Regions from separate parts of the Streptomyces sp. NBC_00247 genome, predicted to be linked through region 2. Evidence: riboswitches for the same ligand, from Rfam matches in the RefSeq annotation. Region 2 holds a riboswitch; the other holds the start of a gene.
What was found. Region 2 has a riboswitch for cobalamin ahead of OHT52_RS30095 (ABC transporter substrate-binding protein). Riboswitches for the same ligand answer to the same signal wherever they lie in the genome.
Positions count from the first base shown of each region.

Region 1: another riboswitch for cobalamin. It lies ahead of OHT52_RS08380 (ribonucleoside-diphosphate reductase subunit alpha); the one in region 2 lies ahead of OHT52_RS30095 (ABC transporter substrate-binding protein).

Region 1 covers NZ_CP108093.1:2,040,675-2,056,130, forward strand. The annotation lists gene OHT52_RS08335 (glycoside hydrolase family 3 protein) at 1-1,476, opposite strand, end outside; gene OHT52_RS08340 (carbohydrate ABC transporter permease) at 1,486-2,265, opposite strand; gene OHT52_RS08345 (carbohydrate ABC transporter permease) at 2,322-3,302, opposite strand; gene OHT52_RS08350 (extracellular solute-binding protein) at 3,389-4,672, opposite strand; gene OHT52_RS08355 (GntR family transcriptional regulator) at 5,018-5,782, shown strand; gene OHT52_RS08360 (DUF3311 domain-containing protein) at 5,980-6,237, shown strand; gene mctP (monocarboxylate uptake permease MctP) at 6,234-7,868, shown strand; gene OHT52_RS08370 (hypothetical protein) at 8,011-8,652, shown strand; gene OHT52_RS08375 (GNAT family N-acetyltransferase) at 8,709-9,221, shown strand; cobalamin riboswitch at 9,292-9,454, shown strand; gene OHT52_RS08380 (ribonucleoside-diphosphate reductase subunit alpha) at 9,597-12,008, shown strand; gene OHT52_RS08385 (ribonucleotide-diphosphate reductase subunit beta) at 12,008-13,024, shown strand; gene OHT52_RS08390 (maltokinase N-terminal cap-like domain-containing protein) at 13,087-13,761, opposite strand; gene OHT52_RS08395 (hypothetical protein) at 13,861-14,085, opposite strand; gene OHT52_RS08400 (helix-turn-helix domain-containing protein) at 14,167-15,141, shown strand; gene OHT52_RS08405 (D-Ala-D-Ala carboxypeptidase family metallohydrolase) at 15,202-15,456, opposite strand, start outside.
Region 2 covers NZ_CP108093.1:7,044,177-7,059,632, forward strand. The annotation lists gene OHT52_RS30050 (LamG-like jellyroll fold domain-containing protein) at 1-2,435, opposite strand, end outside; gene OHT52_RS30055 (alkaline phosphatase family protein) at 2,447-4,573, opposite strand; gene OHT52_RS30060 (type B 50S ribosomal protein L31) at 5,118-5,381, shown strand; gene OHT52_RS30065 (beta-ketoacyl-ACP synthase 3) at 5,648-6,670, shown strand; gene OHT52_RS30070 (beta-ketoacyl-[acyl-carrier-protein] synthase family protein) at 6,654-7,985, shown strand; gene OHT52_RS30075 (acyl-CoA dehydrogenase family protein) at 8,234-10,105, shown strand; gene OHT52_RS30080 (hypothetical protein) at 10,125-10,310, shown strand; gene OHT52_RS30085 (acyl carrier protein) at 10,571-10,831, shown strand; gene OHT52_RS30090 (beta-ketoacyl-[acyl-carrier-protein] synthase family protein) at 10,828-12,051, shown strand; cobalamin riboswitch at 12,184-12,371, shown strand; gene OHT52_RS30095 (ABC transporter substrate-binding protein) at 12,443-13,474, shown strand; gene OHT52_RS30100 (FecCD family ABC transporter permease) at 13,471-14,601, shown strand; gene OHT52_RS30105 (ABC transporter ATP-binding protein) at 14,598-15,398, shown strand.

The DNA of each region.
Region 1 (15,456 bases), 5.0 Mb from region 2:
GTACAGCGCCCCCCTCGGCGCGGAGTACGGCAGGCCCATCTCCACGACCACCGTGTCGGGGCGCCGGGCGAGCAGGGCGTCGACCGCCGCCGCCATCCACGGGTGGCGGTGGGCGTCGCGGACGACCGCGACGACGCGACGCTCCCCCGCGGCCGCGAGGGCGTCCGCCACCGGGTCCCCGCTGTCGATCCCGTAGGTCGCACCGGTGGTGCCGGGCAGCAGGCGGGTCAGCTCGGCGGCCACGCCCCACGGGGTCTCGGCGCCGACGGCGACGTTGGCCACCGGGGTGAAGGCGGCGACGTGGACCGGAGCGTCCAGCCGGGGGCCGTCACCGCTCACCCGTACCGCGCGGCGGGCCGCGACGAGACCGATGTTCGCGTCGTACCCGTCGGGCAGTCCGGTCGCGGTGCCGGGCGCGGTCCCCTCCTGCACTGCCGCGCCCGGCTCCGGGACCGCCCCCCTCGCACCGCGCGTCCAGGACGCGAGTGCCCGTACACGTGCGGCGGCGTCGGCCAGCCGCTCCTCTGCCAGCTCCCCGCCGCGCACGGCGGCGACCAGCGCGTCGCGCAGCCGCTCCACCGTGGCGTCGTCCTCCAGCCCGCCGCCGACGCACAGGGCGTCGGCGCCGGCCGCTATCGCGAGGACCGAGCCGCGCTCGATCCCGTACGTCGCCGCGATGGCCTGCATCTCCACCGCGTCGGTGACGATGAGTCCCTCGTAACCGAGTTCACCGCGGAGCAGACCGGTGAGGATCTGCGGGCTGAGCGTCGCGGGGCGGTCGGGGTCGAGGGCGGGGAGCAGGATGTGCGCGCTCATCACCGACTTCGACCCCGCGGCGATGGCGGCCTTGAAGGGCACCAGTTCGCGGGCGTGCAGGGTCTCCAGACCGACGTCGATCCGGGGCAGCGCGTGGTGCGAGTCGACCGCGGTGTCGCCGTGGCCGGGGAAGTGCTTCGTGCAGGCGGCGACCCCGGCGGCCTGGATGCCCTCGACGTACGCGGCGGTGTGCCGGGCCACCAGGGCGGGATCGGCACCGAAGGAGCGTACGCCGATGACGGGGTTGTCCGGGTTGGAGTTGACGTCCGCGGACGGCGCCCAGTTGAGGTTGACGCCGCACTCGATGAGCCGGCGGCCCAACTCGTGGGCGACGGCCCGGGTCAGCGCGGGGTCGTCCACGGAACCGAGGGCGTGGTTGCCGGGGAAGGACGAGCCGTCGCGCACCTCCAGGCGGGTGACGTCGCCACCCTCCTCGTCGATGGCGACGAGTACGTCGTCGCACTCGGCCCGCAGTTGGGCGGTGAGCGCGGCGAGCTGGCCGGGCGAGACGATGTTGCGGCCGAACAGGCCGACGGAGGTGAGGCCTTCGCCGACGCGGCGCAGCAGCCAGTCGGGCGCGGTGGTGCCGGTGAAGCCCGGCTGGAGGACCGCGAGCGCGTCACGGGTGACGGTGTCGGTGGAGGAGGCAAGAGTGGTCATGGGGCCGCACTATCCCTTCACTGCGCCGTCGGTCAGACCGCTCACGGCCTTGCGCTGCAGGAAGACGAAGAGGACGAGGATCGGGACCGCGAAGACGGAGGAGGCCGCCATGGTGGCACCCCAGTCGTCGCCGAACTGGGTCTGGAACTGCGACAGCCACAGCGGCAGGGTCTGCGCCTCCGCCTGCTTGTTCAGGACCAGGACGAGGGGGAACTCGTTCCAGGCGGTGATGAAGCCGAACAGCGAGGTGGACATCAGGCCGGGCGCGAGCAGCGGCAGGATCACCTTGACGAACGCCTGCGGCCGGGTGCAGCCGTCCACCATCGCGGACTCCTCCAGCTCCCTGGGCACGGAGGCGACGAAGCCCCGCAGGGTCAGGAGCGTGAAGGGCAGGATCATGACCATGTAGAACAGGGTCAGCGGTATCAGGCTGTTGAGCATGTCCGAGTCACGCACGATGAAGTAGATCGCGATGACCATGACTTCCCACGGCGCCATCTGGGCCACCATGAAGCCGATGATGAACCCCTTGCGTCCCTTGAAGCGCATCCGGGCCAGGGCGAACGAGCCGGCCAGCGCGAGGGCGAGGGAGAGGGCCACGGCGACGACGGTGACGGTGAGGGAGTTCCGGACCATGGTCCAGAAGTTGTCGGCGGCGAGCGCGGTCCGGAAGTGGTCGAGCGTGATGTGGGTCGGGATCCACACCGGGTCGTCCGAGACGATGTCCGGGGTCGGCTTGAAGGCCGTGGCGAACATCCAGTACACGGGGAAGACGAAGCCGACGACCATGACGAGCGCCGTGGCGTTGGGCCAGATACGGCCGAAACGTGACGAAGCCGAGCGCTTCACAGCTCGTCCTCCCCTTGCTTGAGAACGATCCGGAGGTAGGAGGAGGTCAGCAGGAGCAGGATCACGATGGTCAGCAGCGCGATGGCCGAGCCCATGCCGTAGTGCTGGTTGCCGACGCCCTCGATGTAGGCGTACACGGGCAGGATCTCGGTGAGCCGGTCCGGGCCGCCCTCGTTGATCGCGAAGACCTGGGCGAACGCCTTGAAGACCCAGATGACTTCGAGGAAGGTGGTCGCGAAGAGGAAGGGCCGCAGGAACGGCATGGTGACCGAGGTGAAGCTCTTCCAGGCGCCGGCGCCGTCGAGCGAGGCGGCCTCGTAGAGCTCCTTGGGGATCGTCGTGGTGGCGGCGTACAGGTTGATCGCCACGAAGGGGATCGACTGCCACACGATGAGCACCGTGATGACGAAGAAGGTGGAGAACTGGCTGCCGGTCCAGTTGTAGTCGGCCATCGAGTGGAAGCCGATCTTGTCCAGCACCCAGTTGACGACACCGAACCGCGAGGCGAAGAGCCACTGGTAGACGGTGGTCGCGGCGATGACGGGCATCGCCCATGCGAGGACGAGGCCGATGAGCAGCGTGACCCGCATGCGCTTGCCGAGTTTGGCGAGCAGCAGTCCGGTGAGCGTACCGAAGATCATGATCAGGACCACGTTGGTGCCCGCGAAAACGATCGACCGGCCGGTGACGTTCCAGAAGTCCGCGTTGCCGAGGATCTCCTTGTAGTTGTCGACGCCGTTCCACTCGGAAATGTGCTGGATCAGCTGCCGCATGTTGAGGTTCTGGAACGACAGCAGGGTGTTCTTCACCAGCGGCCAGCCGAGGAACACCAGGGTCACGGCCACCGGAGGGGCCAGCAGCAGATAGGGGGCCAGCTGCGTTTTTCTGCCGCCGATACCGGACGGGCCCGGTGTGCGGTCGGCCCGCTTCTTGACCTCCGCCGGACCGGAGGGCGGCCGTTCGGTCTGCACGGTCATGCTCGCCATCTCTTTCTTGGCACCATGGGACAACTCGGCTGCCGGGTGCGGACTCCTCGGTGGAGTCCGCACCCGGCAGCTCGGTCTTACTGCTGCTGCGCGAGGCGCTTGTTGAGCTCCGCCTCGACCTGCTTGGCGGCCTCTTCGTTCGACTTGCCGTTCAGGACCGCGGTCATGAAGGTCTTGATCGGGTTGGGCGCGTTCTCGACGGCGGCCCACTCGGGGATCAGCGGCGTGGTGCCACCGACCTTGGCGGCCGGCGCGGCAGCCTCGGCGACCACGTTGCCCGTGAGGTTGCTGTTCAGCGACTCCTTGTTCGGGATGACACCGTTCAGCTTGGCGAGCTGGCCCTCGAATTGGTCGGAGAGCGCGAGCTTCAGGAACTCCTTGGCGAGGTCCTTCTTCTTGCTGCCCTCGGCGACCGCGAGGTTGGAGCCTCCGAGGAAGACACCCTCGGGCTTGTCGGCGGTCTCACCCGGGATGGTGAAGTAGCCGATCTCCTTCTCGATGGCGGGGTTGGCGGCGATGGCCGTGCCGGCCTCCCAGCCCATGCCGATGAAGGCGCCGGTCTTGCCCTTGGCGAAGACGTCGGCCTGCTGCGGGGTGGCCTCGTCCTTGTCCTTGGGGGCCTTGGAGTAGGCCTGGTACTTCTTGTAGATGTCCATCGCCGCGCCGATCTTCGGGTCGGCGAGGTTGGAGACCCACTTGTCCCCGTCCTTCTTCACGAGGTCGGCACCCTGACCGATGGTGAGGCCGTCGAAGAAGTACCAGTTCTGGCCGGGCAGGTAGAGGGGCTCCGCCTTGCCCTTCGCCTTGATCTTGTCCAGGTCCGCGAAGAACTCGTCGCGGGTCTTCGGGGTGTCGGTGATCCCGGCATCCGCGAAGACGGACTTGTTGTAGATGACCACGCGGTTGGCGAAGTACCACGGCGCGGCGTACTGGGTGCCGTCCACGACCGACGCCTTGTTGAGGCTCTCGGCCCAGTCGGTACCGATCTCCGACTTCACGTCGCCGAGGTCGGCGAGGCCGCCCGACTTCGCGTAGGCGGCCGTCTGGGTGTTGCCGATCTCGAAGACGTCCGGCGGGTTCTCCTCCGAGAGGGCGGTCGTCAGCTTCTGCTGGATGCCGTCCCACTTCTGGACCTCGAACTTGACCGTGGCGCCGGTCTTCTTCTCGAACGCCGCGCTCAGGTCCTTCTGCCACTGGTCGGGCGTCGAGCCGTCCATGGCCCACACCGTCAGCGTCTGGCCCTTGTAGCTGTCCGGACCTGCCGGCTTGGCGGTGTCCTTCTCGGTGTCGTCCGAGCCACATGCCGCGATCGAGATCATCATGCCCGCGACGCCAATGGCCGCGATGAGCTTGCGCTTCACGTCAAACCCTCCTCAGGGATGCTGCAACCCCGCCCACCGCGAAGACATTCGACGAGTACTGCTGGGGCTGGACCTGGTCTTTAATGGTTTAGACCAGCACCCGGAGCTTGGCCTAGACCTTTAGGGGTGTCAAGGGTGTATAAGAAGTGCACTCGCGTCCGTTATAGGACCGACACCTAGGGGCTTTTGATCGAAAGCGCCCACACCTGGATCGCCATGGGACGGCGGGCCGACGACACGAGCCGAAGGGGAGAACGGCGCCCCCTCGGCCGGACCGTGCCACCATGTGAGCCGCGAAGTACGGAGGAGCCGGTGACGGCAGCACAGCAATCGGGGAGAGGGACCATGAGCGCCGGTGAGGGCAGCCCCGGAGGCGGCACGGGAGCGGGTACGCGCATCGCGCGCGTGCCCAAGTACTACCGGCTCAAGCGCCACCTCCTCGACATGACGGACACCATGCCGCCCGGCACGCCCGTGCCGCCGGAACGCACCCTCGCGGCCGAGTTCGACACCTCCCGCACCACGGTGCGCCAGGCGCTCCAGGAGCTGGTCGTCGAGGGCCGGCTCGAACGCATCCAGGGCAAGGGCACCTTCGTCGCCAAGCCGAAGGTCGCCCAGGCGCTCCAACTGACCTCGTACACCGAGGACATGCGGGCACAGGGCCTCGAACCCACCTCCCAACTGCTGGACATCGGCTACGTGACCGCCGACCAGGCCCTGGCCGGGCTGCTGGACATCACGGCCGGCGGCCGGGTGCTGCGCATCGAGCGGCTGCGGCTCGCCAGCGGGGAGCCGATGGCCATCGAGACCACGCACCTTTCGGCCAAACGCTTTCCGGCGCTGCGCCGTTCGCTGGTGAAGTACACCTCGCTCTACACGGCGCTGGCCGAGGTCTACGACGTCCGGCTCGCGGAAGCCGAGGAGACGATCGAGACCTCGCTCGCCACTCCGCGCGAGGCGGGGCTGCTCGGCACCGACGTGGGTCTTCCCATGCTGATGCTCTCCCGGCACTCCCTCGACGGGCGGGGGGAACCGGTGGAGTGGGTGCGCTCGGTCTACCGGGGCGACCGGTACAAGTTCGTGGCCCGGCTCAAGCGTCCGCTGGACTGAGCGGACCGGTTCCGTTCACCCGCGCGTGCCAGGGATCGAACCCGTAGCGATCACTTTCAGCCATCGATGAACCACATCCGTTCCCTCTCCGTGCCGTTGACGGAAACAGTCCCGTCGCCGGGAAGTCATACGGCCGGTGCACCCGGCCGGGGCACCGGCCGGACCCACCGGCGGTCAGCGAGGAACGGAGTCAGACCATGTCAGAAGTGCCCTTGCCCACCCCACCCCCGACGGTGACGCCGGTCCGGGTGGTCATCGCGATATGCCTCGCCGCTCCGTTCGTGGCGCTGCTCTGGGTCGGCTCGTACGCCAAGGCCGACCCGGCGTTCATCGGTATCCCGTTCTTCTACTGGTACCAGATGCTCTGGGTGATCATCTCGACCGGGCTGACGATGCTCGCGTACACGCTCTGGAAGCGCGACCAGCGCTCCCGCAAGGGGGGTGTCTCCGCATGAAGGACGGTGTGAACGGCGTCGCGCTCGGCGTCTTCGTCTTCTTCTTCCTGGCGGTCACCGTCGTCGGGTTCATGGCCGCCCGCTGGCGGCGCGCGGACAACGCCCAGAGCCTGGACGAATGGGGCCTGGGCGGGCGGTCGTTCGGGACCTGGGTGACCTGGTTCCTGCTGGGCGGCGACCTGTACACCGCGTACACCTTCGTCGCCGTCCCGGCGGCGATCTACGGGGCGGGGGCCGCGGGCTTCTTCGCGGTTCCGTACACGATCCTGGTGTACCCGCTGATCTTCACCTTCCTGCCGCGGCTCTGGTCCGTGTCGCACAAGCACGGGTACGTCACCACCTCCGACTTCGTCCGGGGCCGCTTCGGCTCCCGGGGACTGTCGCTCGCGGTCGCGCTCACCGGCATCCTCGCCACGATGCCGTACATCGCCCTGCAACTCGTCGGCATCCAGGCGGTGCTGGACGTGATGGGCGTCGGCGGCGGCGAGAACACCAACTGGTTCCTCAAGGACCTGCCGCTGCTGATCGCCTTCGCGGTGCTCGCGGCGTACACCTACTCCTCGGGCCTGCGCGCGCCCGCGCTGATCGCGTTCGTCAAGGACGGGCTGATCTACCTGGTCATCGCGGTGGCGATCATCTACATCCCGATCAAGCTGGGCGGCTTCGACGAGGTCTTCGCCGGGGCGAACGCGAAGTTCTCCGCCGCCAACGAGGCGGCCGGCAAGACGGTCGCCGGTATCGTGCCCGGAGTGTCCGGCCAGTGGGGTTACGCCACCCTGGCGCTGGGCTCGGCTCTGGCGCTGTTCATGTACCCGCACTCGATCACGGCGACGCTCTCCAGCCGCAGCCGTGAGGTGATCCGCCGCAACACCACGATCCTGCCGCTGTACTCGCTGATGCTCGGCCTGCTGGCCCTGCTCGGCTTCATGGCCATCGCGGCCGGGGTCAAGGTGGCCAACGGACAGCTGGCCATCCCGCAGCTCTTCGAGAACATGTTCCCCGACTGGTTCGCCGGGGTCGCCTTCGCCGCGATCGGGATCGGCGCGCTGGTACCGGCGGCCATCATGTCCATCGCCGCCGCGAACCTCTTCACCCGGAACATCTACAAGGAGTTCCTGAAGCCGGACGCGACGCCCGCCCAGGAGACGAAGGTCTCCAAGCTGGTCTCGCTCCTGGTGAAGGTCGGCGCCCTGGTCTTCGTCCTCACCATGGACAAGACCGTGGCCATCAACTTCCAGCTGCTGGGCGGGATCTGGATCCTCCAGACGATGCCGGCGCTGGTCGGCGGGCTGTTCACCCGGTGGTTCCACCGCTGGGCGCTCATCGCGGGCTGGGCGGCGGGCATGCTGTACGGCACCCTCGCCGCGTACGGCGTGGCCTCCCCGACCCAGAAGCACTTCGGCGGCTCGTCCAAGGAGATCCCGGGCATCGGCGAGATCGGCTACATCGGCCTCACCGCGTTCGTGCTGAACGTCGTGGTGGTGATCGTGGTGACCCTCGTACTCAACGCGCTCAAGGCGCCGGCGGGCATCGACGAGACCTCGCCGGAGGACTACACGGCGGACGTCGGCGACCCCGGCGTGCAGGAGAAGCTGGCGCCGGCCACCGTGGGTGCGCCGGGCGGCCACTGACGCGCTCCGGCGGGCCGGGCCGGAACGCCGGGGCGAAACCGACCACCGGGCCGTCGCGTCCTCCCTCACCGGGAGGGGCGGCGGCCCGGCGGCGTTCCCGCCCCGCGGCCGGACCGCCAGACCCGTACGGAAGGATGTGCTCATGACATCTCGCGCGCGACTGCACGGCTTGTGGCCCGCCCTGCTGGTCCTCACCCTCGTCGGCTGCGGCACCGAGCACGCCGTGGCGGGGGCCGAAGCCCCGGAGGGCGTAGCGGACCACGCCGAGCTGGAGGCGCGGGCGACGGCGCTCCAGACCCGGACCGACCGCGTGTACGTCACCGAGGTGCCCGGCTACACCCTGGCCACGCAGTCGGTGGGCGTGCTGGGCGACGACGGCTTCGGCAGCTCCTACACGGACAAGCACGGACACGTGATCCAGCTCGGCGTGGAGCGCGCCGACTACTCCCCCGCCGACTGCGGCAAGAAGCCGGTGAGCGACGGCTCGGCCGGATACACCGTCTGCGAGCGCGAGGGCGAGCGCTGGTACAGCGAGACCGCCCTCGGCCGCGCCTACGCCCGCACCAAGGGGGATCTCGTGGTGACGGTGAGCGCCGAACTCGCCGCCGCGGACCGGGACACCCTGCGTGCGGCGGCCGACGCGGCCCACCTGGCGGACGACGCGGAGCTCGACACCGTCCTCCCGCCACTCGGCCAGGCCCCCGGGTCGCAGCCGATCGAGCGCGGCGACCTCCCGCCGGAGGGCGACGGCGCCCCGGACAACCACGTGGGCGCGAGCGGCTGAGCCCCGCCCCGCACCGGCCTGTCCCCCGGGCCCGTGGACCACGCAGAATGGCGGTCATGGACCTGACGATCAGAAGGGCCGAACCCGAGGAGTACGCGCTCCTCGGCGAGATCACGGCCCAGGCGTACCTCGGTGACGGCCTGTTGGGCGGAGGCGAGGACGACCCCTATCTGGACCGGCTGCGGGACGTGTCCGGCCGGGCCGCCGTGGCGGAGGTGCTGGTGGCGGTCGACGCCGACGGCACGGTGCTCGGCGGGGTGACGTACGCGCCGCCCGGCAGCCCCATGTGCGACGTCGCACCGCCGGACGAGGCGGAGTTCCGCATGCTGGCCGTGGGCAGAGCCGGGCGCGGTCGGGGAGCCGGAGAGGCGCTCGTACGGGCGTGCGCGGCACGTGCCCGGGCCACCGCCGGGGTCACCGGTCTCGCTCTCTCCACCCAGCCCGCGATGGCCGGGGCGCACCGGGTCTACCACCGCCTCGGCTTCGCCCGCACCCCGGAGCGCGACTGGTCTCCCGTGCCGGGCCTGACCCTGCTCACCTACCGGCTGGACCTGGCCGGCAGGGGCTGAGAGCCCGCCGCCAGAGGCCCCGGACGGCCCGTCGCGCCCGTCCCCGTACGGGAACACCGCCCCTCACCGCCACTACATGTGGGGTGTCGGTGCTCCCCGGCCACCACATGTATGCTCGTCTCGCTGTCGTCGCAGGGGAATCCGGTGCGAATCCGGAACTGTCCCGCAACGGTGTGAACCGCGCGTTTCGCGCACCTTCGAGTCCGGCTACCTGCCGACAGCGCGTCCGGCTCACCCGAACCGGACGCCCGTACGTCCGGGCCTCGCGGTTGGGCCGGTGGACGCCGTGTGCGGTGCCGCCCGTCTCCAGGTGGCGCGCCCCGCGGCCCTCCCCATCCCCCGCCGGTCCAGAGCCGAGCGAGGGAGAGCACCACCGTGACCATCGCGCCCGCCGATCCGGCGTCCGTGCCCGCAGCCACCGCAGCGACCGAACCCGCCGACGGCCCCGGGGCCGCACTGCTGCGCACCCTGACCGCCCTCACCGCGGACCTGCCGGACACCGACCCGGGCAGGGTCGCCGCCGCCGCGCTGCGGGGCCGCAGCGCGCACGCCGACGAGGCGGAGCTGCTGACCCTGGCCACCGAATCGGCCGCCGGTCTGATCGCGGAGGACCCCGCCTACTCGCGGCTCGCCGCCCGGCTGCTGACCCGGACCATCGCCGCCGAGGCGGCCGGTGAGGGCGCGGTGTCCTTCTCCGCCTCGGTCGCCGTCGGCCACCGCGAGGGCCTGATCGCGGACCGTACGGCGGCGTTCGTGGAACTGCACGCCGAGCGGCTGGACGCCCTGGTCGAGGAGGCCCTCGCGGGCGGCGCCGACGACCGCTTCGGTTACTTCGGCCTGCGCACCCTCTACAGCCGCTACCTGCTGCGCCACCCGATCACCCGCCAGGTCGTGGAGATCCCGCAGCACTTCATGCTGCGGGTCGCCGCCGGGCTGGCCGAGAACGACTCCGCCGGCGCGGTGGACGAGGTCGAGGCGCTCTACGGACTGATGAGCCGGCTCGACTACCTGCCCTCCTCCCCCACGCTCTTCAACTCGGGCACCCGCCACCCGCAGATGTCCTCCTGCTATCTGCTGGACTCCCCGCTGGACGAACTGGACTCGATCTACGGCCGCTACCACGAGGTGGCGCGGCTCTCGAAGCACGCGGGCGGCATCGGTCTGTCGTTCTCCCGCATCCGCTCGCGCGGCTCCCTGATCCGGGGCACCAACGGGCTCTCCAACGGCATCGTGCCGTTCATGAAGACGCTGGACGCCTCCGTCGCGGCCGTCAACCAGGGCGGCCGGCGCAAGGGCGCGGCCGCGGTCTACCTGGAGACCTGGCACGCCGACATCGAGGAGTTCCTGGAGCTCCGCGACAACACCGGTGAGGACCAGCGGCGTACGCACAACCTGAACCTGGCGCACTGGATCCCCGACGAGTTCATGCGCCGGGTCGAGACCGACTCCGCCTGGTCGCTGTTCTCGCCCGCCGACGTGCCCGAGCTGGTGGACCTGTGGGGCGACGCCTTCGACACCGCCTACCGGGCCGCCGAGGCGAAGGGCCTGGCCCGCCGCACGATCCCCGCCCGTGAGCTGTACGGCCGGATGATGCGCACCCTGGCGCAGACCGGCCAGGGCTGGATGACGTTCAAGGACGCGTCCAACCGCACCGCGAACCAGACCGCCGAGCCGGGCCGGGTCGTGCACTCCTCGAACCTCTGCACGGAGATCCTGGAGGTCACCGACGACGGCGAGACCGCCGTCTGCAACCTCGGCTCGGTCAACCTGGGCGCCTTCGTGGCGGACGGGGCGATCGACTGGGAGCGGCTGGACGCCACCGTGCGCACGGCCGTGACCTTCCTGGACCGGGTCGTCGACATCAACTTCTACCCGACCGGGCAGTCCGGCCGGTCCAACGCCCGCTGGCGGCCGGTGGGTCTGGGCGCGATGGGCCTCCAGGACGTCTTCTTCCAGCTGCGGCTGCCGTTCGACTCCCCTGAGGCCCGCGAGCTCTCCACCCGTATCTCGGAGCGGATCATGCTCGCCGCGTACGAGGCCTCCTGCGACCTCGCGGAGAAGTCCGGCCCGCTGCCCGCGTGGAGCGAGACCCGCGCCGCGCGCGGGGTGCTGCACCCGGACCACTACGACACGGCGCCGGCCTGGCCGGAGCGGTGGGAGGCGCTGCGCGCCCGGATCGCGAAGACCGGAATGCGCAACTCGCTGCTGCTCGCCATCGCGCCGACCGCGACCATCGCCTCGATCGCCGGGGTGTACGAGTGCATCGAGCCGCAGGTCTCCAACCTCTTCAAGCGCGAGACGCTCAGCGGTGAGTTCCTCCAGGTCAACGCGTACCTCGTGGACGAGCTGAAGCGGCTCGGCGTGTGGGACGCGCGGACCCGTGAGGCGCTGCGCGACGCGAGCGGCTCGGTACAGGGCTTCGGCTGGATTCCGGCGGAGGTGCGCGCGCTGTACCGCACCGCGTGGGAGATCCCGCAGCGCGGCCTGATCGACATGGCCGCCGCCCGTACGCCGTACCTCGACCAGAGCCAGTCGCTGAACCTGTTCCTGGAGACGCCGACCATCGGGAAGCTCTCCTCGATGTACGCGTACGCCTGGAAGCAGGGGCTGAAGACGACGTACTACCTGCGTTCGCGTCCGGCGACCCGGATCGCCCGTGCCGCCTCCGGCACCGCGAAGGCCGCCGCCCCCGCCCCCGCCACCGTCCCCGTGCAGCAGGCCTACTCCGACGCGGAGGCCCTCGCCTGCTCCCTCGAAAACCCCGAGTCCTGCGAGGCCTGCCAGTAATGACCACCGACATGAACAAGAACCTGCTCGACCCGGGCTTCGAGCTGACCCTGCGCCCCATGCGCTATCCGGACTTCTACGAGCGCTACCGGGACGCGATCAAGAACACCTGGACCGTGGAGGAGGTCGATCTCCACTCCGACGTGGCCGACCTCGCCAAACTGTCCCCGGGCGAGCAGCACATGATCGGCCGGCTGGTGGCGTTCTTCGCCACGGGCGACTCGATCGTCTCCAACAACCTCGTGCTGACGCTGTACAAGCACATCAACTCCCCCGAGGCACGGCTGTACTTGTCGCGGCAGCTGTTCGAGGAGGCCGTGCACGTCCAGTTCTATCTGACGCTGCTCGACACCTACCTGCCCGACCCGGACGACCGTGCCGCCGCGTTCGACGCGGTGGAGGAGATCCCGTCGATCCGCGAGAAGGCGCAGTTCTGCTTCCGCTGGATGGACTCGGTCGAGAAGATCGACCGGCTGGAGACCAAGGCCGACCGGCGCCGGTTCCTGCTGAACCTGATCTGCTTCGCGGCCTGCATCGAGGGTCTGTTCTTCTACGGCGCGTTCGCGTACGTCTACTGGTTCCGCTCGCGCGGCCTGCTGCACGGCCTCGCCACCGGCACCAACTGGGTGTTCCGCGACGAGACGATGCACATGAACTTCGCCTTCGAGGTCGTGGACACCGTCCGCAAGGAGGAGCCGGACCTCTTCGACGACGAACTCCAGCAGCAGGTCACCGACATGCTGAAGGAGGCCGTGGAGGCGGAGCTCCAGTTCGGCCGCGACCTGTGCGGCGAGGGCCTGCCGGGCATGAACACCGAGTCGATGCGCCAGTACCTGGAGTGCGTCGCGGACCAGCGCCTGGTCCGGCTGGGCTTCCCGGCGCTGTACGGCTCCGAGAACCCGTTCTCGTTCATGGAGCTCCAGGGCGTGCAGGAGCTGACGAACTTCTTCGAGCGGCGCCCGTCCGCCTACCAGGTCGCGGTGGAGGGCACGGTCGGCTTCGACGACGACTTCTGATCCTCCCGGTCCGCTCGCACGGCGGCGGGCACTCCCACGAGGGGGTGCCCGCCGCCGTTGCGTCAGGCCCCGGTCGAGGCGCGCACCTCGGCGAAACGGGCCCGGGCCGGCTCCGCTCCCGGCGGTGCCCAGAGCGCGGTGACCTCGCCGTGCAGCGGCCCCGCGTCGCCCTTGGCCTCCTCGGCGTCACCCCTCAGCGCGCGGACCACCCGCAGGGTCCAGCTTCCGCCCCCCGCAGGGTCCGTCAGCAGGACGTCGGTGCCGTACATCCCGCTCCGCACGGTCTCGACGACCGCGCTCCCGGGGATGTCGTCCCCCATGAACCGGCTGTGCACGGTCGGGTCGACGGTGTCCGACTCGCTCTGCGCCTGCGGTACGGCCCGGCCGTGCAGCAGGGCCAGGAGCCGGTCGGTCAGTACGGCGTCCCGGGTGCCGTCGTACACCCAGCGTGTGCCGAGCACCCCGTGCTCGGTGGTGCCGATCAGGGCTGCCTCGGCGCCGTCGAGCGGGGCGCCCCGGTAGGTGACGGGCACGTGGTACGGGACCGGGCGGCCCGCCGAGGCGTCGGTGACCACCATGAACTCGATGCCCACCTCGCCCTCCGGGTCGTCGAGCCGGAAGCCGCCCGCCTTCGCCAGTTCGGGCTCCTCGCCCGCGTACCAGGGCTGGGCGGGCAGCCAGGCGGCGACCAGGTCGAGCTTGCCGGGGTTCATGGTGGTGCGGTGGATGACTGCCATGTCTCACTTCGTCCGTCGGGTGAACAGGTCGTCCCATGATCGCGTGCCGGCCGGGCGCGCACGCGGTCCCGACGCGGGACTCCCGCGCGGCGCCCTCCGTCAGATACGGGCCCAGGACCGGAGGCGCGGGAGGCTTGCGGCGTGCCGGGCCGGGGCGGCCGCCGGCGGGTCGGCGGAGGGGGCGGGCGGGTCGGCGCGGCGGGCGTCCCGAGCCGCGCGCAGCTCACGGGAGATGCGGCGCTCCCGGGCGGACCCGACGAGCGCCGGGAGCAGGACGAGGGCGGCGAGGACGGTGACACCGAGGAGGCTCAGGAGTGTGTTCATGGCTCCACTCTGGCGGTCGGGAACACATCCGAGCAGTGGCAGGACTGTCATCGACCATCGAATTGCTGCCACACTGCCACCATGCTGAAAAACGTCGCCGCTCTCCTGCTGGACGAGGTCCACCCCTTCGAACTCGGCGTCCTGTGCGAGGTGTTCGGCCTCGACCGCAGCGAGGAGGGGCTGCCGGTGCACGATTTCGCGGTGGTGTCGGCGGAGGGGCCGGCACTGCGTACCCATGCCGGTTTCACCATCTCCACCGAGCACGGCCTCGAACGGCTGGAGGAGGCCGACCTCGTCGCCGTGCCGGCGGGCAGCCGCTTCCTCGCCCGGGATTACCCCGAGGAGGTCCTGGAAGCGCTGCGGAGGGCCGTGGCGCGCGGTGCGCGGGTGCTGTCCGTCTGCTCCGGCGCGTTCGTCCTCGGGGCTGCGGGGCTGCTGGACGGCCGCCGCTGCACCACGCACTGGCGGCACTCCGACGAACTGGCCCGCCGCTTCCCGCTGGCGCGGGTGGAGCCGGACGTGCTCTACGTCGACGAGGGCCGGGTGATCACCTCGGCCGGGACGGCGGCCGGTATCGACGCCTGTCTGCATCTGGTGCGCCAGGAGTACGGCCAGGAGGTCGCCAACGTCATCGCCCGCCGGATGGTGGTCCCCCCGCACCGGGACGGCGGCCAGGCGCAGTACGTCAAGCGCCCGTTGCCGCGCACCCGGTGCGACACCGTCGGGGACACCCTGGCGTGGATGGAGAACCATCTCGACCAGGAGATGACCGTCGATCAGCTGGCGAGCCTCGCCCACATGTCGCCGCGCACCTACGCGCGCCGGTTCCAGCAGGAGACGGGCACGACCCCGTACCGCTGGCTGCTGCGGCAGCGGGTGCTGCTGGCCCAGCATCTGCTGGAGTCCTCGGACGAGACCATGGAGGCCATCGCCGGGCGGACCGGCTTCGGCAACGCGGCCGCGCTGCGGCACCAGTTCGTACGCTCGCTGGGGACGACCCCCAACGCCTACCGGCGGACCTTCCGAGGCCCGGCCGAGGTGCCGGGGGCGGCCTGAGAGCGGCCCACGGACCCGCGGAGTCCGCCGCGGGTCCGTGCGCACGCGTGGGGGCGACGGTCAGATGCCGCAGTTGGGGGCCGACCAGAAGTGGCTCGGGCCCTGGTTGACGTGCACGTGGTCACCGTGGTCCGGGTAGCCCGGGCCGAGGATTCCGTTGAAGCCGTGGTTGCGTGCCTGGAGCGCCATGGTGCAGAGCGAGTGGGCCCCGACCCCGAGGTCGACCGCGTCACCGTAGAGATGGCGGCTGCCCGAGGCGCCGCCCACCGCCGCGTTGCAGGAGGTGGACCGGAAGCCGCTGGTGACGCGGATCGG
Region 2 (15,456 bases):
TGCAGGCCGTCGCCCTGGTACCAGACGTAGTCGATGCGGTCCTGCGGCTCGTCCTTGCCGTTGGCGTGGGCGGAGGTGACCGGGGACCAGGTGTTCCCCGGGTCGGTGTCCGGGTCGGGGTTGGCGACGCGGTAGGAGTCGGTCAGACCGAGGCTCGTGAAGACGTCCGGCACCGGCCAGTCCACCGCCCCGGCGTCGCAGTGCGAGCCGCCGGTGGACGCGGTCCAGTCGTCGGCCGAGGGGGAGGCCAGGTCGCCGAGGAGCAGCACCGGGGTGTCGCCGGAGAGGTCGGCCGCCATCTTCTGCGCCACGGCGCGGGCCTGGGCGTGACGCGTGGTGGTCCGTTCGTGCGCCGCGAGATCGGTGGCCCCGTCGAAGCAGGCGCGGTAGGGGCCGTAGTCGGCCTCGTCGAGGTGGGTGTTCCACACCCGCACCGGGATTCCGCCCACGTCCAGGGTGACGGCGGCGGCCGGGGCGGCACCGGTCGGGGCGACCCGGTCCGCGTCGGCGATCGGGTGGGCGGAGACGATGCCCAGGTCGCCGGAGGCGTAGACGTCCCAGCCGAGGGCGGCGCCGACCTCGCGGGCCATCGCCGCGCCGCCGTCCTGGAACCCGGCGAGCGTGATGCCCTGGGTGGCGATCACGGCGACGTTCTTGGCGACCGCGTCGGTGACGTGGCTGCCGCCGTCCCAGGCGTTCCAGGACGCGCTCTGCAGTTGTGGTGCCGCGCCGGCCGCCGAGACCGGGACCTGGAGGAGGATGTCGGCGGTGGTCGTGCCGTCGGTCGCCTCCACGCTGAGCGCGCCCTCGTCCTGCGGGACCTCGGCGGGGGAGGTGCCGGTGACGACGCCGTCGGTGCTCACGTCCAGCCAGGAATCCCCGGAGACCTTGCTGAAGACGGGCCTGTCCCCGCCCGGCCGCGTCCAGCCCGCCTTCCACAGTCCGGCGAGCGGCTGGCGTACGACGGTGGAGACGGGCGCGGCGGGCAGCCGGAACGTGTCGGTCATGAAGCCGGTGGTGCCCGGCGGACCCAGCTTGGTGAGCCGGAGATCGTCGAAGGAGACCGCCGCGGAGTCCAGGTACAGGCCCGTGACACCCGTGGCGGTGCGGGGGAGGGGCACACCGGCGAGGACGAGCCGGTCGTCGACGGAGAGGTTGGCGGTGGTGCCGTGCACCTCCAGCGCGAGGTGCACGTCGGTGCCCATTCCCAGGTCGGCGCCGAGCGGTGCGCCGGCGAGGGCCGAGACCGTGGTGGGCGACTGGACGAAGGCGCGGACGCCGTCGGCCGCCGTGGTGCCGCTGCGGACCGCGAACGCCGGGAAGGGGCGCACCCCGTCGACGGGGGTGTCCGCGATCAGCGCGAACCACGGGTCGTCCGGCCGCAGCACCTGGTCGAAGCGGGCGGTGGTTTCCAGAAGGTAGTCGTCCAGATGCGGCCCGAAGGTCAGCACCGGCTGGTCACCGGCGGCGGGCGAACGGCCGGTCAGCCGTCCGCCGGCCACCGTCCAGGGCTCCGATCCGGTGGCCTGGTTCCAGCAGTCGAGCGCGTCGGCCCCGGAGAAGTCCTCGTCCAGGACGACCGTGCCGACCGGGGCGTCGACCGCGCCGGTGACGCCGTCCTCGTAGGCGGTGCAGTCGGACGCTCCGGCGGGCGGGGCGCTGTTCACGGCGGAGAAGGCGGCGACCTGAGCGGCCGTCAGCGCGCCGGTCCACACGTCGGCGGTGGAGATGCTGACGGGCGAGGGGGTCTCGATGCCGCCGGCGGACGCCGAGTCGGCGCCCAGGGTCCAGTTCTGCGCGCCGGACGCGGGGACGGTGAGCGCGCCCGGCGCCGCCGTGGCCGAGGTGAGCACGCCGTCCACGTACAGCTTGACGTTCTGGCCGTCCCAGGTGGCCACCGCGTCGTACCAGCGGCCGGCGACGATCGGGGCGTGGGTGTACTTGTACCCTCCGGCGTTCACCGAGAACGCCAGTTGCCCGCTGTCGATCTGGAGGTCGGCCCCACCGGACTGGGCGTTCGAGCAGATCGCCTTCTGCCCGGTGGCAGGGACCGTGGCGCCGTTCCAGCGGAAGCGGCACCCGACGGTGAACCCGCCGGTGAGCTTGGACCACTGGCCGGCGAACGGATAGGTGTACGCGTCCGAGGTGCCGTTGAAGGTGGCCACCGGCTTGCCGGCGCCCGGGTCGTTGGTGATCTGCGGTGCGCCTTTGACCACGGGCGCGAGTTGCCGGGCGCGGTCGGCCGGGGTGCGGTCGGTGAAGTCGACGGCGAGGACGTCGGGGGAAGGTGCCTCGTCGGCCGTCGTGGCGGTCGCGGTGGCCTGCGGGACGGGTGTCGCCGCTGCCGCCGGCCCCGCGAGCAGGGTGGTGGGGGTGAACAGCAGGACCCAAGCGGCCGCCAGTCGGGCGGCGTGGTGACGGGTGCGCGATCTCATGTTCCCGCTCCTCAGACCGTCGCCACGCGACCGGCGTACCGCTGGGTCCAGCCGGTACCGGTGTCGGCGGTGACGACCACGTCGTAGTACCCGAGCCGGGTCGGCCAGTCGACGGTGGTGGCGGCTTGGCCGGCGACGCTGTACGTCTGGACGCCGCCGAGGTGGTCGTGGGCGGTGAGGGTGTAGCGGACCGGCTTGGTGCCGTCGTTGCGCAGGATCAGGCGCACCTCGGCCTCCTTGCCGGGGACCAGCTCGGTGTCCACACGCGGTACGGGGATGTTCTTCTGCGTCGCGGGGACGATCCGGCCGGCGAAGGAGCGTACGAAGCCGTCGGGGCCGTACACGGAGAAGGCGTACTTCCCGTCGGTCTTGCGGGCGTCCCAGGTGTGTGTGCGCGGGGCGGCGGCGGAGACCGTGTAGGGGGTGTTGGTGAACGGCAGGTACTTGTCGGGGAAGGCCTGGAGGCTGACCGCCTTGCCGGCCGGGCCGCCGGTCAGCGTCATGGTGGCGGTCACCGTGCCCGCGGAGCGGTTCTCGGTGAGCGTGGCGTGCGGGTGGAAGGAGAGCCCGCGCGGCTTCATCCGGTCCGCGGACAGCGGCGGGGGCGTGCCGTCGACCGGGTCGGCGATGTCGACCGGGCCGGGCTGCGGGTGTGCGAAGTCGATGGCGCTGGTCAGGTCGCCGGAGACGGAACGCCGCCAGTCGGTGATGTTCGGACAGGTGAAGGGCTTGCCGAGGTGGGCGGCCCAGGTCTCCAGGAACTTCACCGTCGAGGTGTGGTCGAAGACCTCGGAGGCTACGTAACCGCCGCGCGTCCACGGCGAGACCAGCAGCATCGGCACCCGCGGGCCGAACCCGTAGGGCGTGGTGCCGGAGAACTCGCCCGCCGTGCCCGCCTCGGGGCGCGGTGGCAGGACGTGGTCGAACTTCCCGTCGTTCTCGTCGTAGGTGATGATCACCAGGGTGTGGTCCCAGATGCCGGCATTGCTCTGGAGGGTGCGGAGCACCTTGTCCATGTAACGCTCGCCGTGCACCGTGTCGAAGTCGGGGTGCTCGCTCCAGGCAGCCGGCATGACGATCCAGGAGACCTCCGGCAGCGGGTGCTCCGCGCCGGGCTCGCAGGCGGCGGAGAGGTCCCGCAGGACCGCTTCGAGGTTCGCGTCGGAGTCGTCGTCCGGTGTGGTCGTCCCGGAGTAGAGGAAGGAGTTGGCCTTCCAGACCTTGCCGGTGCCCGGCTCCAGGTCCTCGGGGGCGGCCGTGCGGGGGTCGAACGCCCGGAAGCTGTTGGTGACGTTGCAGCCGTAGTCGCCGACGAAGCCGCTCTGCAGCGCGCCGCCGAGGCCGTTGCCGCTGTTGTCGCTGTAGACCCGCCAGCCGATGCCGGCCTGCTGGAGCTGCTCGGGCACCGTCAGCCAGCCGCGCGTGTAGTTGTTCTGCCCGGCGTTGGAGGTCTCGCCGCCGGCGGTGCCGGTCATCAGGTAGTAGCGGTTGGGGATGGTCGGGCCGTGCAGTGAACAGAAGTTCATGTCGCAGACGGTGTACTGGCTCGCCAGCGAGTACATCCACGGCATGTGGTCGGGGGTGTAATAGCGCATGCAGCTGGCGCCCTTGTCCTGCACCCAGGTGTTCCAGCGGCCTTCGTTCGCGCCGTAGAAGTTGTGGTTGTCGCCCCAGGTCGCGGTCGAGGCGGAGGGTGCGACGACGGTGCCGTTCGCGTCGCGCTGCTGGAAGACGCTCGTGCCGTCCTGGAAGGTCAGCGCCTGCTTGTCGTCGTGCCCGCGCACGCCGGGGAGCTTGCCGAGGTAGTGGTCGAAGGAACGGTTCTCCTGCATCAGGATCACCACGTGCTTCAGGTCCGAGATGTCGCCCGTGTAGCCCGCGGGCAGGACGTACTCGGCCGCTTCGGCGCCGGGCGCGGCGGCGGCCTGGGCGACGGAGCCGGTGGCGAGCGCGCCGAGCGCGACGGCGGCACCCCGCAGCATCGACCTCCGGGAGAGCCGGAGTCCGGCGGCGGGCCCGGGCGCGGTTTCTGCGGGCGCCTGGCCGACGGGTTCCCGCACCGCGCATTCGGGTTCCGTGAACGTCTGTTCCGGGCACAGGGGTTCGGTGAGCGGGGTCTCGGCCGTGGCGAGCGTCATCAAGAGCCTCCGGGGGGAGAGGGGTTCGGTGGTGCGCGCACACCGCAGCGTGTCCGGCCGCGGCCGACCGGGACCGGGCCCCCGCGGTCGTCCTCTCCCCGAGTCGGAGGACCGGTGGCACCGGTGCCGGGACGACGTGCGCACGGGCCCGGACCGGGCGGGCCACGGACGGCACCGGTCCACGATGTGTGCTCGCGAGAACGTAGTGGCGTGAGATGAACTCCCGGCGACCGTGCGCGGATGACCGGTGCACCGGCCGGTGATGATCTTGTTGTGCTGTGTTCGTCGCGTGCTGCCGCCCGCGTGGCGGGTCGAGGGCGCGGCGGGCTGCCGCCGCTCCGGCGGCCCGGAGGCTCACCGTCCGTGTCGCCCGTGTCGCCGCCCGGGCCGCGGGCCGCCCGTGCGCGCCCCGTACGGACGGTCAGGGATCGCGTCCCGGCGCCGGGCTGGCGAAAGTGGTCAGAACCGGGCATCCGCCCCGCCCTTCCGGCCGGAAGAGGGGGGTGGGACCAGCCGTCCGACCCTCCACCTCCGGGAGCCAGCCATGCAGAAGGACAAGCACCCCGACTACCGCCCCGTCGTGTTCCGCGACCAGTCGGCCGGATACGCCTTCCTCACGCGGTCCACCGCGTCCAGCGAGAAGACCATCGCATGGGACGACGGCCACACCTACCCGGTCGTCGACGTCGAGATCTCCGCCGAGAGCCACCCCTTCCACACCGGCCAGGCACGCGTCGTGGACGCGGAGGGACAGATCGCCAAGTTCGAACGGCGGTACGGAGAAGCGGGTCATGAAGACGGTTCCTGAAACTCCGGCGCTCTGTCGCGGGGTGGTCCGGGCGTTCCGGGGAGCGATGGCCGGGGCGTGTCGGCCGGGACGCACTCCGCCACCGATTGGGCCGATCTCCACTCGTACAGGCGAACGTCAGTCACTCGTTCGGCGGTATCGAACGCATCCTCGCCGCGTGTTGCGCCGTTCGCATGACAAGGTACGGGGCGATCAGGGGAGTGGGGCGACAGGTGGCGAGCGGACGTGCGGCGGCGGGCGCCGGTGGCGACGGCGTGCGTACGGCGGTGCTGGAAGGCGTCGCGGGATGGGTGCCGGGAGAGCCGGTGGGCAATGACGCGTTGCCCGAGGCGTGGGGCGTGGACGACGCGTGGGTGCGTCGTCGTACGGGCATCGTGAGCCGGCACCGGGCCGGTCCCGGCCTCTCCACCGGCGACCTCGCCCACGAGGCGGCCCGCCGGCTCGTCGACGGGGCCGCGCCCGGACCGGTGGACGCGCTGGTGCTCGCCACGGCCACTCCCGACCACCTCTGCCCGGGCACCGCCCCCGCCCTCGCCGCCCGCCTCGGTCTCGGCACGGTCCCCGCCTTCGACATCGCGGCCGTCTGCAGCGGTTTCGTCTACGGACTCGCCGTCTGCCACGGCCTGGTCGCCTCGGGCCTCTACCGCCGGGTCCTGCTGGTGGGCGCCGACGTCTACTCCACCTGGCTCGACCCCGGGGACCGGGCGGCCGGAGTGGTCTTCGGCGACGGGGCGGGCGCCGCGCTGATCGCCGCCGGCCGGAGCGGCGACCCCGGTGAACTCCTCGCCTTCGACCTGGGCAGCGACGGTACGGGCCGCGATCTGATCACCGTGCCCGGAGGCGGCGCCCGCGCCCGGGCCGCAGGCGGGCCGCCCGCCGAGCAGGACGCCTTCTTCCGGATGCGGGGCAGCACGGTCTACGAGCACGCCGTGCTGCGCATGGCCGCCTCCTGCCGGGCCCTCCTGGCCTCGGTGGGCTGGGAACCCGCCGACGTCGACCACTTCGTGCCGCACCAGGCCAACGGCCGCATCATGAGCGCCGTGGCCCAGCGTGTCGGCATCGGGCCGGACCGCTGCGTGACCCACGTGGACCGGGTCGGCAACACCGGTGCCGCCTCCATCCCGCTGGCGTTGGCGGACGCCGAGGGGCAGGGGCGCCTGCGCGCGGGGGACCGCGTGCTGATCACCGCGTTCGGAGGCGGACTCACCTGGGGCTCCGCGGCGCTTCGCTGGCCGGAAGCCTCGCCGACGACCACGACGGAAGGAACAGAGCATGTCGCAGTCCGCTGACCCGAGCACCGGGGCCGCTTCTCGGGACCGGGCCGCCGAGTCGGCGAGAGCGGCCCGCCGCCCCGCGCCACGCGGCGCGCGCCACGGGGGCCGGGCCGGTGCCGCCGTCGCCGTCACCGGTCTCGGGGTGGTCACCCCCGCGGGCGCCGACGAGCACTCCTTCTGGGCGGGGCTGTGCTCCGGCCGGTCGACGGCACGAAGGTGCGAGGAACTCGCCGGGCTGCCGGTCGACTTCGCCTGCCCCGTGGACAGCGTCGACCTCGACGCGGCGGTCGGCGGACGCGCGGTGTGGCGTATGGCGCGGTTCGTGAAGCTGGCCCTCGTCGCCGCCCGGCAGGCGGTCGCGGACGCCGGACACGATCCCGCGCGCTGGGACGGCGGCCGGGTCGGCGTGGTGCTCGGAGTCGGGGTGGGCGGCGTCTCGGTGCTCGTCGACAACGCCCGCAGACTGGCCGACGACGGACCGGACGCCGTGTCACCACTGCTGGTCCCCATGATGATCCCGAACGCCGCCGCCGGGGAAGTGGCCATCGCGCTCGGGGCCCACGGGCCGAGCCTCGCCCCGGTCACCGCCTGCGCCTCCGGTGCGACGGCCATCAGTGTCGCCCGCGATCTGCTCGACAGCGGCCAGTGCGACATCGTGGTGGCGGGCGGCGCCGAATCCGTCCTCACCCCCCTCGTCGTCACCGCGTTCGCCCGGATGGGCGCCCTCTCCACCCGGTCCGACGACCCGGCGGGCGCCTCCCGCCCGTTCGCGGCCGACCGGGACGGCTTCGTCATGGGCGAGGGCGCCGCCATGCTCGTACTGGAACGCGAGGCGGACGTACGGGCCCGGAGCGGGCACACCCGCGCGCTGCTCGTCGGCGCCGGCTCCAGCACCGACGCCTACCACCCCACCGCACCCGAACCCGACGGCCGGGGCGCGCAGCGGGCGGTGGAGGAGGCCCTGCGGCAGGCCGGCTGGACACCCGGCGAGGTCGATCACGTCAACGCACACGGCACCTCCACCCTGCTCAACGACGCGATGGAGACCGCCCTCATCGGCCGGCTCTTCCCGCACGCGCCCACGGTCACCGCGCCCAAGGGCGTCGTCGGGCACACCCTCGCCGCGGCCGGGGCCATCGAGGCCGTGGCCACCGTGCTGACGCTGGAACACGGGCTCGTCCCGCCGATCGCCAACCTCGACTCGGTGACCGACGCGTTCGAGCTCGATTGCGTGGTGAAGGAGCCCCGCGGACAGTGCGTCGAGACCGCCGTGAGCCACTCCTTCGGCTTCGGCGGGCACAATGTCGCGCTGGCCTTCCGGAGCGCCTGACGGGCCGTCACGGGTGCGACGGACACAGGTGCGGGCCTGCCGGCCCCGGAGCGTCACACGTCCGTGCCGCTCCCGTCCGGCCGGACTCGCGGCAGGCCGAATGCAGGTGGCGCGCTTCGCCCCGGGCGGGCGGGGCGGCTCACCTTCCCCCTTCCGCTTCCGCGGCCGGCGCGGGGGCGCCCGGCACGGCCGGCGGCCGGCGGCCGGCGAGGGGGTGTCCTCGCCGTTCCGTGATCGTTCAACGGAACATGACCCCTCTCCCCGCCGCGGCACCGCCGTCTGCCGTCACGGAGGCGCTGAGCGCCGTGATCTTCGGTCCCGACTTCCGCCGCGAGCACGCCTTCTGGCGCCGGCTGACCACCACCGAGCCCTTCCGGAGCGGTACATGCTCCACCCCCGAGGAGCAACTCGCTCTCTCCTACCAGCGGTTGCGGCTGATCAACCGTTCCCTCGACAGTGCGGCCCGGCTCGCCTGCGACGTACGCGCCCTCACCGCGATGCACGAATGGCTCGGGCCGGTCGATCCCACCCTCGCCACGGTGGCGGGGATTCACTACAACCTGTTCCTCGGCAGTCTGCTCGACCACGACTCCGAGGGCCGCCGCGACCTCTCCGGTCCCCTGCGCATGGACGAGATCGGTACCTTCCTCTGTACGGAGGTCGCGCACGGCAACGACGCGACCGAGGTGGAGACGAGCGCCACGTACGACCGCGCGCGCGACGGATTCGTGCTGCGCACCCCGCACGCGGGCGCGCAGAAGTTCATGCCCAACACCAGCCCGGTGGGCGGCCCCAAGAGCGGGCTGGTCGCCGCGCGGCTCGTCGTCGACGGCGCCGACCACGGCGTCTTCCTCCTGCTGGTCCCCCTCACCGACGCCGTCGCCGCCCTCCCGGGCGTACGGGTGCGCAGGCTGCCGGCCCGGATGGGTTCGCCGGTGGACCACTGCCTCACGTCGTTCGACGACTGCTTCGTGCCCCGTACGGCACTGCTCGCCGGACCTCAGGGACACGTGGGCGAGGGCGGCGAGTTCGCCGGCGCGCTGCCGAGCAGGCGGCGGCGCCTGCTCGTCTCCATCCGCAGGGTCACCCCCGGCAAACTCGCCATGAGTGCCTGCGCGGTCGGCTCGGCGCGCGTCGCGCTCGCCGTCGCCGTGCGCTACGCCGGGCACCGTACGGTCGCGGGCCCGCGTGGCACCGGCGCGATTCCCGTGTACGCCCACCGCACCCACCACGGCCCACTGGCCGAGGCGTTGGCGACGGTCTTCGCGATGAGCCTGCTGCACCGCCGTGCGCTCGACCGCTGGGAGGTGAGCGCGGACGAGGCCGACCGGGCGGCGGCGGAGAGGCTGGTCGCGGTCGCCAAGGGGTGGATCACCTGGCAGGCGAGGGACGTGATCGTGGAATGCCGTGAACGCTGCGGCGCGCAGGGGCTGCTGGAGCACAACGGGCTCGCCGCACTGGTCACCGGCATCGAGGGCACCATCACCGCCGAGGGCGACAACCTTCCCGCGCACGCCAAGGCGGCGGCCGAGATGCTGCTCCTGGCGCCACAGGCCCCGGCGCACGCCGCCGACGGGGCGACGGCGCCGGCCGGCCTCCGGGACCCGGCCGTCCTGCGTGGGCTGCTCGCCGCTGTGGAGGCTCTCCGTTTCGCGCGGGCCCGGGCGCGGATGGGCGCCGCTCCGCCCGGGGACGCGCTCGGCCGCTGGAACGCGGCTTCGGGTGCCGCCCTGCGGGGGGTGGAGGAGTACGCGGTACGGCAGGCGGCCGAGGCGTTCGCGGAGGCCGTAGCCGCCCTGCCGGAAGGGGCCGCGCGCGAACGGCTCACCGAGGTCGAGTGGTTGTTCCTGCTCCGGCAGGTCGGCCGCAGCGCCGGAGAGCTGCTGGCCGTCGGACGGATGACGGCCGAACAGGTACGTGCACTGCCCGACTTGCACGAGGAGGCCGTGGCCACCGTCGCCGCGCACGCTCCCGCGCTGGTGGAGTCGTTCGCGCTGCCGGACGAACTCTTCGCGGAGCGCCCGATCGCCGGGCCCGCGTACGCCGATGCCTACGACGACCCCGAAGGCGCCTGGCACCGGACCGCTCCCGCCGGTGCGGCCGGGGAGGCCGTGCGATGACCGGGGGAGGAGGCCGCCGGTGGTCCGGTGGGAAGTCCGGGCGATGAACACCCGCCACGGGCGCGGCCGGACGGTACGCGAGGCCATGGGCTCACTGGGGGTGAAGACCGTCCTTCTGGCGTACTGGGGTACCGCCTTCGTGGTCTCGATGGGGCGGAAGAAGCCGCAGGTGGGCGTAGAGGAATCGGTTCGCCGGAATGCGTAACCAGACGGGGCTCAGCGAGTTAGGCCGTGTATCGACAGTCCCGCCCGTCCGGCGACGCCCGGCACGCACGCTCGCCGCGTCGTCGGGATCACCCCGATGCATCCAGTATCGGGGCGACCCTCCGCCGTGCGATGCACCGCATCTGACGCCGCGCACTGATCCACCACGAATTGCGGGACGACCCTCAGGGCCTGTAGCGAGTTCCGGGCCGCTGAAGTGCCCGCCACCCCCAGGTACGTGCCGAACACAAGAGGAAGATCATGAAGGCCATTCATCCGAAGATCGTCGGCGTGCTGACCGATACGTTCAAGGTGCCCCCGGCCGAGATTCACCCGGAGTCCACGATGGACAGCCTGGAGATGGACTCACTCGCGGTGGCGGAGTTCGCCGTCATCATCAAGGAAACCCTCGGCATCCACACGCCCGTCGGCACCCTTCACCGGGACGCCACCCTCGCGGACGTCTCGGAGTTCATCCGCTCGGCGTCCCGCCGCACGGAACCGGTGAGCAACGCCCGATGAAGAGGCCCGAGATCGCCGTCACCGGACTGGGCATGATCACCCCGGCGGGCAACGACACGGCCTCCACCTGGGAAGGCGTGCTCGCCGGGGAGTCCTCGGCCCGCACGGTCCCCGAACTGGCCGGATGCGCCGTCGACTTCGCCTGCACGGTCACCGGCATCGATCTGGACGAGGCCGTCGGCGGCCGGACCGCCTACCGGATGGGCAAGTACGTCAAGTTCGCCGTACTCGCCGCCCGTGAGGCGGTCGCCGACGCCGGACTCGACCCGGGTGGCTGGGACGGTGCTCGGGTCTCGGTCGTGGTGGGCACCAGCAGCGGTGGATCGGCGGCCCTCTCCGAGCAGGCCGTGGTGCTCGACCGGCTGGGGGCCGAGGCGTCCTCACCGGCGGGCATCCTGCTCACCATCCCCAACATGCCCGCGGCCGAGATCGCGATCCAGCTCGGTGCCACCGGCCCCAGTCTGGCTCCGTGCACGGCCTGTTCGTCCGGGGTCACCGCCCTTTCGGTGGCGCGGGACATGCTGATGAGCGGCCAGTGCGACATCGCCGTCGCGGGAGCCACCGAGTCGATCGTCTTCCCGGTGGCGATGACCGGTCTGGCCCGGTCCGGGGCGGCGGCCCTGCCGGACGGCGACCCGTCGAGGCTGTGCCGTCCGTTCGCCGAGGACCGCGCGGGCCTCGTCATGGGAGAGGGGGCCGCCATCATGGTGCTGGAGAGGGCCGAGGACGCCGTGGCCAGGGGGGCGGTGCCCAGGGCGCTGATCGCGGGCACGGGGGCCACCACCGACGCCCACCACCCCACCAGCCCGCACCCCTCGGGCAAGGTGGCCCAGGCGGCCGTCGACGCCGCCCTCCGGGACGCCGACTGGCGAGCCGAGGACGTCGGACACGTCAACGCGCACGGCACGGCGACCCCGCTCAACGACGCCACCGAGGCCGCCCTCATCGCCCGGGCCTACCCCCACCGGCCGCCGGTCACCGCCCCCAAGGGAGTGCTCGGCCACTGCATGGGGGCGGCGGGCGCCATCGAGGCAGCGCTCACCGTGCTGACCCTCCAGCACCGGCTCGTCCCGCCGATCGCCAACCTGGACTCTCCCGCCCCCGGGTTCGACATCGACTGCGTCACCAAGGCGCCCCGGCCCGTCGCCGTCAGCCGGGCCGTCAGCCACTCCTTCGGATTCGGCGGCCACAACGCCGTGATCGCGTTGCGGCTTCCCTGACCACAGGGCCGTGGGACGCGGGCGCCGCCGGACGAATCCCCGGCGGCGCCCGCCGTCGTACACCCTTCCCCGGCCACCCGGCCGGGGGGCCGTACGGGACTCGGGCGGCCCCCCGGCGTGGTCCGGAGGGCGTGATAGCTTCCCAGTGCCAGTCGCACTCCACACAGGGGTCAGGGAATCCGGTGAGAGTCCGGAACTGACGCGCAGCGGTGAGGGGGACGGGCGGGGCCACGGCCACTGGGAGACCCACGGGTGTCCTGGGAAGGCGCCCCGTCCGCACGAACCCGAGTCCGAAGACCTGCTGGCGCCCTGCGTCCCGTACGGGTCGCAGTACTCCGTACAACGGGCCCCGCGCATGGGCCCAGAGACGCCGAGGTACCTCGTGCCCCCCATGGCCCGATCCGCCCGTTCCGCTGCGCTGCTGACGGCGGGCATCCTGCTGCTGACCGCCTGCGGCGGCGCCGACGACAGCGCGCCCGCCGCCCAAAAGGCCGCTGACGGCTATCCGGTGACGCTCCAGAACTGCGGACGCACCGTCACCGTCACGTCCGCACCGCACCACGCGGTCTCCCTCAACCAGGGATCGACGGAGATCCTGCTCTCCCTGGGCCTCGCCGACCGGCTCGCGGCCACCGCGACCTGGACCGACCCCGTCATGAAGAGCCTGGAGAAGGCCAACGCGAAGGTCCCCAGGCTCTCCGACAACGCCCCCTCCTCGGAGAAGGTGTTGGAACAGGAGCCCGATTTCGTCAGCGCCTCCTTCGAATCAACCCTCGGCAAGGGCGGAGTCGCGCCCCGCGAGCAGTTCGAGGGCCTGGGCGTACCCACGTACGTCTCGCCCTCCGACTGCACCGGCAAGGACAACAGCGGCGACGGTGACGGAGCCCGCTCCACCGCCCTCACCCTCGACAGCGTCTACGGCGAGATACGCGACCTCGCCGAGGTGTTCGGCGTACGGGAACGGGGCGAGGAGCTCATAGCCGGCCTGCGGGCCCGGGTGACGAAGGCCACGGACGGCATCGACGCCTCCCACACCACCCTCCTCTACTGGTTCGCCAACTCCGAGGCCCCCTACCTGGCGGGCTGCTGCGGGGCACCCGGCGTCATCACCACCGAACTCGGCGCCGAGAACGTCTTCGACGACACCCACGAGGAGTGGCCCCAGATCAACTGGGAGACCATCGCCGACCGTGACCCGGACGTCCTCGTCATCGGCGACCTCACCCGCACGTCACAGACGGCCGAAAGCGCCGAGAAGAAGATCGAGTTCCTGGAGTCCAACCCGGTCACCCGGAACATGGACGCCGTACGGAACAAGCGGTACGTCCTGCTCAGCGGCCAGGCCATGAACCCCACCATCCGTACGGTGGAGGGCATCGAGCTCGTCGCCGCCGGGCTGCGCGAGTTGGGGCTCGCCGGATGACCGCCGGCCCGGACCCGGCAGCCGTCCGCCCGCGGCCGTCGGCGAACGCCCCGGCCGGGACCGGCTCCGGTGCGCGGCCCGGTCACGTCGTACCGTCCGGGCTGCCGAGTCTGCGGAAGGCGCCCGAACCCCTCCTGTGGGGCGGCGGCACCGTCCTCCTCCTGGCCTCCGTCGCGGTGGCCGTCACCATCGGCCCGGCCCGGATCTCCGTCGCCGACGTGTGGTCGGTGGTCGCCGCCCATCTGGGCCTCGGCGGCACGGAACTCAGCCCGATCCGGGACGGCATCGTCTGGGACCTCAGGATGCCGCGCACCCTGCTCGCGGCCGTCTGCGGCGCCGGGCTCGCGGTGTGCGGGACCGTCATGCAGTCGCTGCTCCGCAACCCGCTCGCCGACCCCTTCGTCCTCGGCGTCTCCTCCGGCGCGTCCACCGGCGCGGTCGTGGTCGTGGTGCTGGGCGTCGGCGGGGGAGCGGTGTCCCTCTCGGCGGGCGCGTTCGTCGGGGCGCTCGCCTCGTTCGCGCTCGTCCTGCTGCTCAGCCACACCCTCGGCGGCACCACGGACCGGGTCGTACTCTCGGGCGTCGCGGTGATGCAGTTGTTCTCCGCGCTCACTTCGTTCGTCGTGATGACCGCCGCCGACGCCGAACAGACCCGCGGGGTGCTGTTCTGGCTGCTCGGCTCACTCAGCGGGGTCGGCTGGACGGACGTACGTCTTTGCACCGGCATCGTTCTCGTGACCCTGATGATCTGCCTGGGGCACGCCCGTACACTCGACGCCTTCGCCTTCGGGCAGGACGCGGCGGCCACCCTGGGCGTCCATGTCGCGCGCACCCGGACCGTGCTGCTCTGCACCACCGCGCTGCTGACCGCCGCACTGGTCAGCTCGGCCGGGGCGATCGGCTTCGTCGGCCTGGTGCTGCCGCACGCCGCGCGGGCCCTCGCGGGTGCCGGGCACCGCAGGCTGCTGCCGGTCACGGCGCTGGCCGGAGCGGTTTTCCTGGTCTGGGTCGACACCCTGGCCCGGACGGTCCTGGACCCGCAGGAGGTGCCGGTGGGCGTGGTCACCGCACTGATCGGGGTACCGGCCTTCGTACTGGTCCTGCACCGCACCCGGAGGGTCGTATGACCGCCCCCGCCCTGGGCCTGCGGGCCGACCGGGTGAGCCGGACGGCAGGAGGCCGCCTCATCCTCGACGGAGTGACCCTCGCCCCGGCGCCCGGCGCCACCGTCGGCCTGATCGGCCCCAACGGATCCGGAAAGTCCACCCTGTTGCGGGTGCTCGCGGGCGTCCTCCCGCCGGAAGACGGCCTCGTCACCCTCGACGGCGAGCCGCTGGCGGCGACGAGCCGGCGCGCGGTGGCACGGCGGGTCGCCGTGGTCGACCAGCACGCGGCCACCCAGGTCGAACTGAGTGTCCTGGACGTCGTACGCCTCGGGCGCATCCCGCACCGCAGGGCCTGGTCGGGGCCGGGGCCCGCGGACGACGAAGCCGTGCGCGAGGCCATGGAACGGACCGGGCTGACCGACCGGGCCGGGCAGTCCTGGCACACCCTGTCCGGCGGCGAACGCCAGCGGGTCCAGATCGCCCGCGCCCTGGCCCAGCGGCCTCGCGAACTCCTGCTGGACGAGCCCACCAACCACCTGGACGTCCAGCACCAGCTGGAGCTGCTGGCGTTGGTGTCCGCACTCCCGCTCACCTGCGTCGTCGCCCTGCACGACCTGAACCTGGCCGCGATGTTCTGCGACCTGGTCACCGTGATGGACGGCGGACGGGTGGTCGCCGCGGGCCCCCCGCACGAGGTGATCACCGAGCGACTGATCGCGGACGTCTACCGTGTGCGGTCGGTGGTCACCCCGGACGGCCCGCAGGGGCGGCCCAGCGTGCGGTTCCTGCCTCCAGCCCTGCCTCCCGCCGCAGTGTGACGCGGACGGGGCGCGGCGCTCGGGGCGGGGCTCGGGCGTGTTGCGGGAGTCCCGCCTG